Regions from separate parts of the Labrenzia sp. ATLA3 genome, predicted to be linked through region 1. Evidence: riboswitches for the same ligand, from Rfam matches in the RefSeq annotation. Region 1 holds a riboswitch; the other holds the start of a gene.
The links. Region 1 has a riboswitch for thiamine pyrophosphate ahead of thiM (hydroxyethylthiazole kinase). Riboswitches for the same ligand answer to the same signal wherever they lie in the genome.
Positions count from the first base shown of each region.

Region 1 (7,519 bases):
TCAGCGAGATCATCGACATGCCTGCAACGCCGCTGCGAGTGTGGGAAGCCATTCAGGCAGCAAAGTAAGGAAGACTGAAAAAGGCGCCCGTTCGAGGCGCCTTTCTTCTTTCAGGCTGAAAGTTGACGCCGGTAAAGCCGGGGTCTCACGATTGTGTCTGTGGTTTCTTTTAAATAACCGTATGAATAATCTGGTTCTTGCCGCAATCTTGCTGTTCATCGGTGCGCGAGAATCGTAGATCCCTAGGAACAGGACTGTCGCCTGTGTTTCAATCCTTCTTTCCAAGGCCGAAGCTGTTTTTCACCTCGGCTGTACTCTGGACCATCGTTGCCGTCGCATTCTGGTACGGTTTCGCAGATGAGTTGAGCGGCCCGCTCGGCTTCGGTGTTTCCGAGACCAATCCCAAAGAGATCGTGGGGGCAGGGTTTTTCGTTTCACCAGAATTCATCTGGTTCTACTGCTACTATTTCATCTGTACGGTCCTTTTCGGCGGCTTCTGGTGGATGTTTGCCAGAAATCACCGCTGGCAGATCTGGTCTGTCTGGGGCTCGTCCGCGATCATTTTCTCGACCTATTATTCCGTTCAGGTTTCGGTCGCCATCAACAACTGGCGCAGACCTTTTGGCGATACGCTGCAGAACGCGCTGCCGGGCAACAACGGTGTCACGGTGGGGGACTTCTATTCGCTCATGATCGTGTTCGTGCAGATCGTGGCGTTTCAGGTCGTCCTGTACGTCTTTACCCGGTTTTTCGTGAGCCATTACGTCTTCCGATGGCGCACCGCGATGAACGATTACTATGTCGAGAAGTGGTCGAAGGTTCGCCATATCGAAGGTGCCTCGCAGCGTATTCAGGAAGATACGATGCGGTTTGCAGCGATCATGGAAGGGCTTGGGGTCGCGATGATCGACTCGGTCATGACATTGATCGCCTTTTTGCCCGTCTTGCTGTCCCTGTCGAGCTACGTTTCCGAACTGCCGATCGTCGGTGCCATTCCAGCCCCGTTGTTCACGGCGGTCATCTTGTGGTCGCTGTTCGGCACAGGTCTGCTGGCGATTGTCGGCATCAAGCTGCCAGGGCTGGAGTTTCACAACCAGCGTGTTGAGGCGGCCTATCGTAAGGAACTGGTCTACGGAGAGGACTACGAGCACAGGGCGCAGCCGATAACGCTGACGGAACTGTTCGCCAACGTTCGCAAGAACTATTTCCGGCTTTACCGCCACTATCTTTACTTCAACCTGGCCCGAGGCATCTACCTTCAGGCGGATAACCTGTTCACCTATTTCATTCTCGTTCCTACCATTGTCTCCGGCGCAATTACCTACGGTATCCTGCAGCAGATCCTGACCGCCTTCGGCCAGGTGTCGAATTCGTTCCAGTACCTGGTCAATTCCTGGACGACGATCATCGAACTCCTGTCCATCTACAAACGTCTGAAGGGCTTTGAGGTCTCGATTGCCGAACACGAGAGAATGTCGCCGGAAGAGCTTGCAAAGATCGTTGCGGAGAAAGAATCGAAGCTCTGAGGCTTACCTGTGTAGCGGGCCTCTGTAGCGGGAACGTTCACACATCAGGGATTGCCGCCGCTCTTTTGAGTGTGCGGCAATTTTTCTGCAACTGGGCTTGCCGCAAGCCTCGTTTGGTCAAATACTGAAGGCCCTTCACCTCACTGCCGCCTCATCGCATCCCATTCGCGGGACAATTCTTGATCTGCTGCACTTGAAGGGCCAGTCGAACTGGTTCTTCCCACGGTTTTCGGACCGGTACGCCGTGGGATTTTTCTTTTAAAAGCCGGGCCTGGAAGTTGTTATGGCGTTCTTGAGCCAGAAGTCCCGTTTCTCCGGACCTCCGGCGCCCACCGGGATGACCCGGCAGGCACCTCTTATCGGAATATCGCTTAAAGTCGCCTCCACCATGGTGTTCTTCGTCATGGCAACGGCGCTGAAGGTCGCTGCCGAGACGGTGCCGATCGGTGAGCTCGTGTTCGCACGCAATTTCTTCGGCCTGTTTCCGGTGCTGATCATGGTGGCGATGCGCCGGGAGCTGGGGCTTGCCTTCAAGACAGGCAACCCGCTGGGGCATCTCACCCGGGCGTCCGTCGGGCTGACGGCGATGGTCTGCGGGTTCACCGCGCTGTCCCTGCTGCCTCTGCCGGATGCGACAGCCATCGGCTTTGCCTCGCCGCTTTTCGTCGTGGTGCTGGCGTTTCTGCTGCTTGGCGAAAAGGTGCGGGTCTATCGCTGGAGCGCGGTCGGTGTCGGCTTTGTCGGCATTCTGGTGGTGTTGTCGCCGCATCTGGGCGACGCGGAAATAGACAACAATTCGATGATAGGTGCCTTGATTGGCGTGATGGGGGCAGGCTTTGCGGCGCTTGCCATGATCACCGTGCGCAAGTTGTGCGAGACGGAGCGCACGTCAACCATCGTCACCTGGTTCGCAGGCATGTCTTCGCTTCTGTCTCTGCTCACCCTGCCGCTTGGTCTTCTGCTGCCGGGGCAGGCCTGGATCGTGCCGGATCTGCCCACGGCCGGGCTGCTGTTGCTGATCGGTCTTGCCGGCGGTGTCGGCCAGATCCTGCTCACGCAGAGCTACCGCTTTGCCGATGCCTCCACCGTTGCACCGTTCGACTATGTCAACATGCTGTGGGCGATCATTGTCGGCTGGGTGATCTTCAATGAAACGCCGCTGCCGACGGTGGTGCTGGGGGCGGCAATCGTGATTGCCGCCGGTATCTTCGTCATCTACCGTGAACACAAGCTCGGCCTGGACCGGACCAAGGCCCGCCGGGCGTCGTCGCCGTCGCGTTCGTAGGCGGGAGAGACAAGAGGGCAGGTCACACTGCCTTTCCTGAGTCATTCCGGACAAGTGAGGCGAAGCCGAGCGCTGATCCGGAATCCAGACTTATTTCGCGCCTTTGGCGCGGCATTACACGAATAGAAAAGAGTTCGCTCCGCTCACGCTGATGCGCTGGATTCCGGATCTGCGCGCAGCTTTACTGCGCTTGTCCGGAATGACGGCGAATACGGGTGGTTTCTTAATTCAGCCTTATTGCGGCTTGTACTCGAACCGCTCGGTCGCGCTCTTGGTGCCGTCCTTGTAGATCAGCTGCACGCTGATCGACTGGGCCGACCCGGCGGGAAGTTCCAGGTACGGTTTTTCCTTGAGCACGACGTTGGGGTTGTCCGGATCACAGGCTTCCAGTTGCCATTCCTGGTCAATCGGGCCGTCGTTCAGTCCGTAGAAGACATAGTCGATACCGCACTTCCAGGATTCCAGGTGGGTGAAATAGATCAGCTCCTGGCCCTGCCAGTCGCGGAATGACACCCAGTTGGCCTTGGTCATGTCCAGGATCTGCTTGATCTGCTCCGGCGGCATGCCTTGCGCGGATGCGGTGGTGCTGAGGGGGGCAAGAGCAAGGCTCAGGCAAAGGGCTGCGGATTTAAGAAGCTGCATGGAAATTGTCCGGGTCTGACCTTAGAAAGCTTTGAAGGTTATGATGGTTTTGGTGTCCTGAATGCCGTCGATCGGATGGACCTTCTCGTTCACGAAATGACCGATGTCCGAACCGTCCTCGACATAGAATTTCACCAGGAGATCGTAGTCGCCGGAGGTCGAATAGACTTCGGACGCAATTTCAGCGTCCGCAATTGCGTTGGCAACCTGATAGGTCTTGCCCAACTGGCATTTGATCATCACGAAAAACGGTACCATGGGGCGCTCCGGCAGTTGGGGTTTGAAGTGGGTGAGCGTGTCACCTGAACCGTTCACCGGGCCGTTCGGTTTCGAAAAAGGGCCGGGCGACAGATTCACAAAAAGTAGACTAGGACATCGCCCATCTCCTTGCGCCAGTCAATTGCGGAGTGGCGGCTCTGCACATGCCGGGTCTTGCAATCGCGCTGCCAGCTTGTTAGCAGTGCAAACATCTCATGGGGGTGCCCGGCCATTCAGGTTCGGGCTGAGAGGCGGCTTGCCAACTCCTTGAACCTGATCCGGCTGATACCGGCGGAGGGATTTGAGATCATGATGCAAACACCACTTCCCGCAACACGTCTTTTCCGGAATACCGGCAATGGGTTTTCCGTCACAGGAGAGCCGTTATGAGCCTGTCCGTCGCCGCTTCCACGCAGGCGTTGAGCGCTGAACTTGTCTTCACCATGCTGGAGCGAGTGCGGCAGAAAACGCCGCGTGTTCACGCTATAACCAACGCTGTCGCGCAGAATTTCACTGCCAATGTGCTGCTGGCACTTGGCGCCATCCCTTCCATGACGATCGCGCGGGAGGAAGTTGCCGCCTTTGCTGGCGGCGCCGACGCGCTGCTGGTGAACCTCGGCACGCTCGACGAGGAACGCCGCGCGGCCATCCCGCTTGCCATCGAAGCTGCCAGGAAGGCCGGCCGGCCGGTCTGTGTCGATCCGGTTTTCGTCAACCGGTCCCCCGTTCGCTGTGCCTTTGCGCGTGAGCTTCTGGAGCCGAAACCGGATCTGGTGCGGCTGAATTCGGATGAACTTGCCGCGCTTTTGCCGGATCGGGCGGATGTCGATAACCTGATAGAGGCGGGAACGGTTTTTGCCGTGACCGGCCCGGAGGACAGGATCGAAAGCCGGGGTGAAGACTTCCTGCTGCGCAACGGTGATCCGCTGATGTCGCGCGTGACGGCCACCGGCTGTGCTGGTGGTGCGGTTCTGGCAGCGTTCCTGAGTGTCGAAAACGACCGGGCGTTGGCCGCCGCTTGCGGACTGTCCGTCTTTAACATTGCCGGCGAAATTGCCGCGGGCCAGTCGGCCGGGCCGGGCAGTCTCGTGCCGGAATTGCTCGACGCGCTCTATTCACTGACCGACCGCGACATTGAAACCCGTCTCAAGACCGGCTGATGCGCGCTTGCCGTCATTTTACATTCTGGAGGCTTTCATGACCGCAATCGCGGTGACCATTGCAGGATCGGATTCCGGCGGCGGAGCCGGTATTCAGGCGGATCTCAAGACCTTCTCCGCCAATGGTGTCTATGGCGCGAGCGTCATTGCGGCACTAACAGCGCAGAACACGCTGGGTGTCAGCGCCATTCACGATGTGCCGCCGGATTTCGTCCGCGCCCAGATGACCGCAGTCTTCACCGACCTGACCGTCAAGGCAACCAAGATCGGCATGCTGTCGAAGGTCGATACGATCGAGGCCGTGGCGGAAGGGCTGCAGACGCTCGAGACGGGCACAGTGGTGCTTGATCCTGTGATGGTTGCCGCATCCGGGGATCCCCTGTTGGCGGACAGTGCCGTGGACACGTTGATCACCCTGTTGCTGCCGCTGGCCGACATCGTGACACCGAACCTGCATGAAGCTGCCCGCATGTTGCAGGCCGATGTGGCGGCAGACGAAACGCAGATGCACACACAGGCAGAGCGTCTTCTCGGCCTCGGAGCCAACTCGGTTCTGCTCAAGGGCGGGCACGGGGCCGGCGCGCAAAGTGCGGACCTGCTGCTGGACCGTGAAGGCAATGCGATCTGGCTCCGGTCCGACAGGGTCAAGACCGACAACACCCACGGAACCGGCTGTACGCTGTCGTCGGCCATAGCCGCGGGACTTGCCAAGGGGCAGGACATGGAAGCGGCCGTACGGTCCGCCAAATCCTATATTCAGGCCGCAATCGCCGCCGCCGATGAATTGCACATCGGCAGTGGTCATGGCCCCGTTCATCATTTCCACGCGTTCTGGAGCAAGTGAGATGACCAGTCAGCCAAAGACCGAAACCGGACGGATCAGTCGCAGAGGGCTTCTGGGGGCATCCGCCGCCGTCGGAGCCAGCGCATTGGCTGCCCCTGCGCTGGCGCAGGAACAGGCGACGCTGGAATGGAAGATGGTGACATCCTGGCCGAAAAACCTGCCGGGTCCCGGGATGACGGCGCAGCGCATTGCGGACAGGATCGAACTTATGTCCGGAGGACGGCTGCGCATCCGGCTTTACGCAGCCGGTGAACTGGTGCCGGCGCTGGGCGTGTTCGAGGCAGTTTCCGCGGGTACGGCGCAGATGGCGCATACGGCCTCGTTTTTCTGGCAGGGCAAGATCCCGGCCTCGGTCTATTTCACGGCCATCCCGTTCGGCCTGCTGCCGCATGAACACATTACCTGGATCGAACAGGGGGGCGGTCAGGCGCTCTGGGACGAGCTTTATGCTCCCTTCGGGCTACGGCCCGTCATGGCCGGAAATACCGGCGTTCAGATGGGGGGCTGGTTCAAGCGCGAGATCAACACGCTGGACGATCTCAAGGGGCTGAAGATCCGCATGCCGGGTCTTGGCGGCGAAGTGATGCGCAGGCTTGGGGCAACGCCTATCAGTCTGCCACCCGGCGAGCTGTTCCAGGCGCTGGACAGCGGGGTGCTGGATGCCACGGAATTCCTGGGGCCATGGTCGGACCGTGCAATGGGCTTCCAGAAAGCTGCCAAGTCCTACTATACGCCCGGGTTTCATGAGCCCAACGGAACCGGTGAAGCGATCTTCAACACAGTGGCGCTGGAAGGTCTGCCGGAAGACCTTCGCGCGATCATTCTGGAAGCCTGCAAAGCCGAAAACGGCCGGTCGCTTGCCGAAAGCGATTGGGAAAATGCGGGCGCGCTGCAGCTGTTGCAGGAGGAAGACGGCGTCGTTGTTCGCCCCTATCCGGATGATGTGCTGGAGGCGCTGCGGGCGACCTCTGCCGAGGTGCTGGCCGAATTTGCAAGCAAGGATGCGCTCAGTCAGAGGATCTACGATAGCCACATCGCTGCCCGGTCCCGTCTGGCTCCCTGGAGCGATGTCGCCATGCGCCGGTTCATGGAAGCCCGGGACGGCTAACTTTCTTGCCAGTGCTGCGGGCTGAACACCGGTCCTGTCCGCAGCCGATCTCCTTGCGGGCTGGTACACTCGACCGATTGGCAGTTTGAAACCAGCGGACCGCAAAGCGAACACTTCCGGGCGAAACGAAGGGGCTGCACGCTGGAAAATTTCCTGACTAAAAGTGTTTTCGGAGCAAAAAATTGCGGAACTGAGTCTGCATGGTCCTGTTTCCGCTAAGGAAGCTGATTGGTGATTTTACCAAGGAGCACCAAAGGGTTTGTCCTACAAATCCTTCGCGTTCCGTTGCGAGATCTGTGGCAAAGCCGCAACCATGCAGCGTTAAATTACGTTATGGGAAACTGATATCTGAGCTGCCTATTTTTTGGGCAAATGTTTGGGTGTGTGTCGTTTGGATAACGAACAGACTCTTAACTTGTCCTTTTTGAAGTGTTTTGACCATCGAGGCAGCATTCTCTGTGAAAAATTCTGCTTATTTCGCATTGCAGCATGAAAAACTGTTCGCAGAACTGACGTAAATATTCGGTTGAAACGAACGGCGTTCTCCTAAAATCCTGTCTCAGGTAGTCATCATTCATCCGGGGGCTAGGGGATGGGAGGAAACTCAATGCCGTGGGTAAACAAGAAAACAGTTCTACTTGCTTCAACAGCAGTAGCTCTATCAATGATTGCAAGTTCGGCCTTCGCTGGCGGTTT
Region 1 is NZ_JBXUKV010000004.1:558,519-566,037, reverse strand. Features, by position in the region: gene AC2A6O_RS14115 (xanthine dehydrogenase family protein molybdopterin-binding subunit) at 1-68, shown strand, start outside; gene sbmA (peptide antibiotic transporter SbmA) at 264-1,526, shown strand; gene AC2A6O_RS14105 (DMT family transporter) at 1,810-2,811, shown strand; gene AC2A6O_RS14100 (hypothetical protein) at 3,046-3,453, opposite strand; gene AC2A6O_RS14095 (Lrp/AsnC ligand binding domain-containing protein) at 3,475-3,711, opposite strand; TPP riboswitch at 3,919-4,029, shown strand; gene thiM (hydroxyethylthiazole kinase) at 4,098-4,871, shown strand; gene thiD (bifunctional hydroxymethylpyrimidine kinase/phosphomethylpyrimidine kinase) at 4,909-5,715, shown strand; gene AC2A6O_RS14080 (TRAP transporter substrate-binding protein) at 5,717-6,823, shown strand; gene AC2A6O_RS14075 (OmpP1/FadL family transporter) at 7,488-7,519, shown strand, end outside.

Region 2 (7,519 bases), on a different contig from region 1:
GACGCCCTGCTCGACAAGACCCTTGACGCGGCCAAGGGCTTCCTTGGTTACCAGCGGGCCGAAGTCGACATCGTTACCTGCCGTGTACGGCCCGATTTTCAGGGCTTCGATTTTCGGAGTAAGCTTTTCGATCAAGGCGTTTGCAGTACTCTCACCGACCGGCACAGCGACGGAAACAGCCATGCAGCGCTCGCCGGCCGCGCCGTAACCGGCACCGATCAGAGCGTCGGCTGCCTGATCAAGGTCGGCATCCGGCATGATGATCATGTGGTTCTTGGCGCCACCGAAGCACTGGGCACGTTTGCCGGACGCGGTTGCGCGGGCATAAACATACTGAGCAATCGGCGTGGAGCCGACAAAACCGACAGCCTGGATGGTTTCATCGTCCAGGATGGCATCGACCGCGCTCTTGTCGCCGTTGACGACGTTCAGGATACCTTCCGGCAGTCCAGCCTCTATCATCAGTTCGGCCAGCATGATCGGCACGGACGGATCACGCTCGGACGGCTTCAGGATGAAGGAGTTACCGCAAGCGATGGCCGGGCAGAATTTCCACATCGGGATCATGGCCGGGAAGTTGAACGGCGTGATGCCGGCAACAACGCCGAGCGGCTGACGCATGGAATACATGTCGATGCCCGGGCCGGCGCCTTCCGTGAATTCGCCCTTCAGGAGATGCGGTGCGCCGATGCAGAATTCTGCAACTTCAAGACCACGAATAACGTCGCCCTTGGCGTCCGGCAGCGTCTTGCCGTGTTCGCGGGAAAGAGCTTCAGCCAGCTTGTCCATGTCGCGGTTCAGAAGATCGACGAACTTCATCATCACGCGGGCGCGGCGCTGCGGGTTGGTGGCAGCCCAGGCCGGCTGTGCAGCAGCGGCGTTGGCAATCGCAGCATCCATTTCTTCCTGGCTGGCCAGGGCGACCTGCGCCTCGACTTCACCGGTTGCCGGATTAAAGACGTCTGCGTAGCGGCCAGAGGTGCCCTCCACCTGTTTGCCGCCAATAAAATGACCGATCTTCCGCATGTCGCGTTTCTCCCAATATGTTCTGACACCAGCCAAAAGGATTTTGGGCGAGCGTCCGAGGTGATGTCTTTTTGACTTTTATTTTTGCTGCAAACAAGAACCAGAATTCCGGAGCCGTTGTGCGTTTTTTAAAGTTATGCCAATAAAGCTCCATTAGCGTTTCAAACGAACGATAGGACCAATAGCCATCAGTTGTCATCCCGGCATGAGCGCGGCGAAGAGCCCGCACCAAGCACCCCGTGAGCACATCTTCCGATTTTGGCGCTCACCCATCTGACAACAACAAGTGCAAGGCGATCATCGCGGAAAGCAATCGACATGAACTGGGATGACATCCGCATCTTTCTCGCCATTGCACGTACGGGCCAGATCCTGGCGGCGGCGCGCCGCCTCGGCCTCAATCACGCGACAGTCGCCCGCAGACTGACAAGCCTTGAGGACAGCGTCGGCACCCGTCTGTTCGACAGATCGACCTCCGGCTGCGTTCTGACCGAAGCGGGCAGCCGTTTTTTCGACAGGGCAGAACGGATCGAAGCGGAGGCGGTCGCGGCGGAAGCGGACCTGACAAACAACACGCCTGAAATTTCGGGAACAGTGCGCATCGGCGCGCCCGATGGTTTCGGTGTCGCCTATCTTGCGCCTCGGCTGGGCAAACTGACAGAAAAACATCCAGGCTTGACGGTGCAGCTCGTACCCGTTCCGCGATCCTTTTCCCTGTCCCGCCGCGAGGCCGATATTGCGGTAACCATCGACAGGCCGGAAACAGGCCGGCTTGTTGCCGGCAAACTCGTTGACTACTCGCTCGGGCTTTATGCCTCGAAAACCTATCTTAAACGCCGCGGCACGCCAGCCATCGCAAACGATCTTACCGCTCACGATCTGATTGGTTACGTGGAAGACCTGCTCTACTCGCCATCTCTGAATTACGGCACAGAAATTCTGAAAAACTGGACTGCGCGTTTCGAGATAGCCTCGGCTCTTGGCCAGACCGAAGCCGTCCGATCGGGAGCCGGCATCGGCATTCTTCACGATTTTATCGCGCGCGATGACAGCGACCTTGTCGCCGTCCTGCCGGACATAAAGCTTCACCGCGCCTACTGGATGGTGACACACGAAAGCTCACGTCCGCTCCGTCATGTCGCGGTGGTGCAGGACTTTCTACGCGATCAAGTCGTGCGCGATCGAGCTATCTTCGGATAGCAAATATCAGAGCGGAAAGCAGGACCGCTAGCGCCAGCGCTGCGTCGCCTCAATCCATTCCCTCGTGCGCGCTTCCGGATCGGCGTTGCGCGTGATGTCAGTGGCGACGGCTGCGATATCCGCACCATTTTCGAACACGCCAGGAAGACGCTCCGGGTTGAGGCCACCAATGGCCACCAGAGGAAGGCTGCCGATCTGCTGCTTCCACCGGCCGATCTTTTCAAGGCCTTGCGGTGCCCATTTGAGCTCTTTCAAGATCGTCGGATAGACGGGCCCGAGCGCGACATAATCGGGCTCGGTAGCAAGAGCTGTTTGCAGCTCTTCGCCGTCATGGGTCGACACGCCAAGTTTCAAACCGGCTTTGCAAATGGCTGCAACGTCGGCGTCGGCAAGGTCTTCCTGACCAAGATGGACAAAATCGCAGCCCTCTTCGATCGCGAGTTGCCAATAGTCGTTGACGACAAGTTGGCAACCGTGGTTCACGCAAACGCTTCTGGAAGCTGCGATTTCCTTGCGCAGGATGTCTTCGCTTGCGTCCTTGATCCGCAGTTGAACCAGTTTGATGCCAAGCGGCACCAGCCGCGCGATCCAGTCGGAACTGTCAACGATGGGATAAAAAGGATCGAGTTTCATTCAAACACCGCCATTCCAAGAACCGGGGTAGAAGGAACCGCCATGTCGCGAGGTTCCAGGGGTTGGGCTTCACAGGCCAGTCGTCCGGCCTCGATTGCCATCGCAAAGGCCTTTGCCATGGCGACTGGATGTCCGGCCTTTGCGACAGCCGTATTCAACAGCACTGCATCGAAACCGAGTTCTAGAACAGCGGCCGCGTGAGACGGCCGGCCGAGACCGGCATCCACGACAAGAGGAACGCCGCTGAAATGGCTGCGGTAAGCACGAAGGGCATCCAGATTGACCGGCCCTTTCGCCGAACCGATCGGCGCGCACCAGGGCATCAACACCTGACAGCCCGCCTCAACCAGCCGTTCGCCGACGACAATATCGTCTGTCGTATAGGGAAACACCTTGAAGCCGTCATCGCTCAGGATGCTTGCCGCCTCCACAAGGCCAAAGACATCCGGCTGCAGGCTGTCGTGATGGCCGATTACTTCCAGCTTGATCCAGTCGGTGCGAAAAAGGTCCCGCGCCATCCTTGCGGTCGTAACAGCTTCCTTCACCGAATGACATCCGGCTGTGTTGGGCAGTACCTTGACGTTCAATTCCCGGATCAGATCCCAGAACCTGCCACCTGTGCCACTTCCCGCCGTTTCACGCCGCAGAGACACGGTCAGAATTTCTGCACCCGATGCCCTCACCGCATCCGCCAGGATTTGCGGTGAAGGATATTGCGCCGTTCCGAGCAGAAAACGCGATGCGAACGGTTCCCCATAAACTTCAAACATGATCGTCAGCCTCCCTGCATCGGTGACAGGATCTCGATCCGGTCTCCCGCCTCAAGGACGCAATCGCCCCGTTTTTCTGCGCACACCAGATCGCCGTTGCGCGCCGTGGCCAGAAACTCATGGTCATAGGCCAGCTCATCCAGAAGCGCTGCCAGCGTCGCGCTGGCAACTTCCTGAGGTACGCCGTTAATGGTTAGCTTCAAGGGACTTCTCCTGAAGATGTTGCACGATCCTGTCTGCTGCCTCCATGGCAAAATGCGGGGCAAGCAGAAAGCCGTGCCTGTAAAATCCGTTCAGTGACAACGTGTTGCCGGAAAGCGTGACGCGAGGAAGATTGTCGGGATAGGCCGGGCGCAGGCCCGCCCCGGTCTCGATGATCTTTGCCTCCGCAAAGCCCGGATGCAGGCCGTAGGCGGCATTGAGGAGTTCCATGGTCGACCGAACACTGACCGCCTCCCGGTCGCCGCTTTCAATCATGGTCGCCCCGACCATGAAGACCCCGTTGTCACGCGGCACGACATAGACCGGGATGCGCGGGTGCAGAAAACGCACAGGCCGCGAAAGTGAGACATCCGGCGCGTGGAGCAGCAGCATTTCACCGCGAACGGGCCGCAGGTGCGGATCGGGCGCAGCCATGCCGGTACAATCGGCGACAAGATCGGTTGCCGAAGCAAAGTGCTCGGTCTTAAAACTGGCCTCTGCACCGCTTGCAGACACTTTTGCCAGCAACGCCGTGAGAGCTTGCCGAGGATCGAGATGGGCTTCCGCGGCAAAATGAAGTCCCTTTGCAAATCGGCCTGCAAGGTCCGGCTCGAGTGTGCCCAGCGCGTCACTGTCGAGCCATGTAAAGCCACTGGTACGAGATGCAAACCGGTTGAGTTCACCAGCATCGCGCGGCGCGGCAACAACCAGTGTCCCGTTGTGCCTGACCTGCCCTGGCAGAGCCTTGCTCCACCAGCCGATAGATGTTTGCCCGAGCCGCAGAACAACTTCCTCGGCACTCTCCCGCTCGCACCAGGGCGCCAGCATACCGCCAGCAAGCCAGGAGGCACTGGCGGACAGATCCCCGTTCTTTTCCAGCAGCTCAACTTGCACACCGCGCGAGACAAGCTCATGCGCCAGAGCCAGACCGGCAACTCCGGCGCCTTTGATACCGACCTTCATCCCGCCTCTCTTGCCAGGGAGAACGTCAATCGTTCGCCATCGCGGAATGTCTGGTAGACCGCCTGCATTCAACGCTTCTCCGCAAGGACCGGAACAGCCCCGCACTTCGGACAGTCAGCTTGGAAAGGTGGCCGGGGTGGTCGCATTGCGGTGGCAATTGCACTTGGCCGAGAGCACCTTCCCTTCGCCAGCATGACCTGGATCAGGTTCGTCGGGTCCCTGCACTGCGCAATCGCGCCAGCAGTATCTCAGCCTCTTGTCGAGGCCCCCCGGGTGAGCGTCTGTTGTGCCGCTCGTCGGGTGTAACTGTCAAGAGACCGAATAGATCTTCAGCTTCGTTCCTGACATCCGTCCAGAAAGTCGTTGATCTCTGCAAGGGTGCGTAGACGGTAGACTGTCAGATGATGCGGAGGTTCGCGGTAGATGCGCTCCAGCTTGGCTCTGGCCGAGTGTCTGGTTCGCCATATGAACCTCAGGAATTCGACGGTTTGCCAGTTGAACTGCTCCGGGCAGCCTTCCGCCAGATCTGGCCGGCTCTGTCCGTGGTATTGCACGGACCGCTTCACCACCCGAAAAATGCGGCGCGAGACCGGAAAGTCCAACCAGATGAACGTATCGGCGCGCTCGACACGTTCCGCGTAGGTGCTTGAATGGCCGCCTTCGAAGATCCACGCCTCCTTCAGATGAACCTCATGAGTCATCTGGTCCTTTTCCTGCCGCGTCCGTTCATTCCAACCGGACCGGTAGTGGATCTTGTCCATATGGTAGACCGGCAGTCCGGTTTTCTGGCAAAGGGCAACGGCGAGCGTGCTTTTGCCCGAACCCGGGCCTCCAACAATCATCACACGTTTCATGACGCACCAAAGAGAAGCAAGGAAGGGCTGGCCGTTATACAGATCGTGCCGGAGATGAAAACCCGAAACAGACTGTTCAATGGACACTTCAGCTTGTCAGTGCCTATCTACTCCGCAAGACGCCCTGTTGTTTGATGGAGAGGCAGATGAGCTGGTTGAATAGCCCTGATCCCGTGCCGGGAAATGCTGCAAGCTGTGACCCGATCGAAACGATCATCGTACCGCGGACCTCCGATCTCGGCGGATTTTCGGTCAGGCGCGCTCTGCCTTCTGCCAGACGTCGGATGGTTGGCCCGTTCATCTTCTTCGACCAGATGGGACCGGCAGAACTGCTGGTTGGCGGCGGCATTGACGTGCGACCGCATCCCCATATCGGACTGGCGACCGTGACCTATCTCTTTGAAGGCGAGATGTACCACCGTGACAGCCTCGGGACGCAGATCGCAATAGCCCCCGGCGCTCTGAACTGGATGAGCGCGGGCAAGGGCATCGTTCATTCCGAACGCGAACGCCCGGAACGGCTTCAGGAAAAACGCCCCCTGTTCGGCCTGCAGAGCTGGGTTGCCCTCCCCAAACATCTGGAAGAGACAGACCCGACCTTCCAGCATCACGGCACTGACGAACAGCCGGAGTTTTCCGACAAGGGCGCGTCGGTCAGGCTTATTGCTGGTGAGCTCTATGGTCACAAGGCGCCGGTGAAGACAGCCTCCGACATGTTCTATGCGGATATAACGCTGGAACCGGGAGCCAGGATCCCGCTCGATGCGGGGTGGGAAGAACGCGGCCTCTATACCGTTTCGGGCCAGATTACCATCGCAGGCCAGAGTTTCGATCCGGCGCAGCTTCTGGTGTTCAAACCTGGCGATCATCTGGTGATCGAAAACGCATCCCCCCTGCCCGCCCGTTTTGTCGTGCTTGGCGGCGAACCGATGGATGGCCGGCGTTATATCTGGTGGAACTTCGTGTCTTCATCAAAAGAACGCATCGAGCAGGCCAAGGAAGATTGGCGGCTGGGACGGTTCGATACGGTTCCGGGCGACGCGGAAGAATTCATTCCGCTGCCTGAGCGTTAGGGGCCTTGACGCTCCAGCCGCTTTCAAGAGGCGGTGCTTTTTCAAACCGATCGGCGGGACGGATCAGATCCGGCTCGCCAAAGTCCAGAATGATGTTCAGCCGCTGGCGTGCCAACGGGTCACCCGTCAGATCAGGATCTTCCGGCGATACCGACAACCTTACGCCCCTGTGGGTTGTTTCCAGTTGCCTGAACCCGGAAACGGCCTCGCGAAAAACTTCCGGCACCGTCCAGCCGTAACGTAGCGCCAGAGCGTCGATCACCAGCCAGACAGCATCCAGTCCGATCTGTATCTGGCGCGGATCCTCCACCACCAGTTTCAGCCGCAAATAGTCGATGCTGTTTTCCGAAGGACCGCGAAGCAGGAAGAAGAGTGTTGTCGAGCCATAGTCGACGCTCGGCGTGGTCAAGGGCACCAGGTCCGACGCACATTGCCAACGGTCCTTGCTGAAGGGCGCCCGGCGCCAACCCGGATTTCCCAGCCCCAGCGACCTTAACTCGTCACAGAGCTGATCAGGCTTCCCCAGAAAGCTGCGCTTCAGCTCCGCAGACAGTTCCGGTTCCGGCGCCAGCAAGACTTCCCGGGCCGGCGTCTGCAAGGACGACAATGGATCCGGCATCAGAGGAGCTGTGACAACGCTGTCTTCCCCCTTCAGCTGAGCAAGGTGCAGAAACAGACCGCCACCGGCAAACCCTGCCGCCAGAAGCGCCAGTGTTCCCCAAATGTAATAGGGTGTCACGTGAGAGCGGCTCTGAGATCTGGCAGCGCGCGGCGGCAGGCCACCATGCTTGTCGGGCTT
Region 2 is NZ_JBXUKV010000001.1:339,016-346,534, forward strand. Features, by position in the region: gene AC2A6O_RS01505 (CoA-acylating methylmalonate-semialdehyde dehydrogenase) at 1-1,026, opposite strand, end outside; gene AC2A6O_RS01510 (LysR family transcriptional regulator) at 1,345-2,226, shown strand; gene AC2A6O_RS01515 (thiamine phosphate synthase) at 2,254-2,859, opposite strand; gene AC2A6O_RS01520 (thiazole synthase) at 2,856-3,629, opposite strand; gene thiS (sulfur carrier protein ThiS) at 3,635-3,832, opposite strand; gene thiO (glycine oxidase ThiO) at 3,816-4,793, opposite strand; TPP riboswitch at 4,955-5,075, opposite strand; gene AC2A6O_RS01535 (P-loop NTPase family protein) at 5,123-5,635, opposite strand; gene AC2A6O_RS01540 (pirin family protein) at 5,794-6,720, shown strand; gene AC2A6O_RS01545 (DUF6030 family protein) at 6,698-7,519, opposite strand, start outside.
Region 2: another riboswitch for thiamine pyrophosphate. It lies ahead of thiO (glycine oxidase ThiO); the one in region 1 lies ahead of thiM (hydroxyethylthiazole kinase).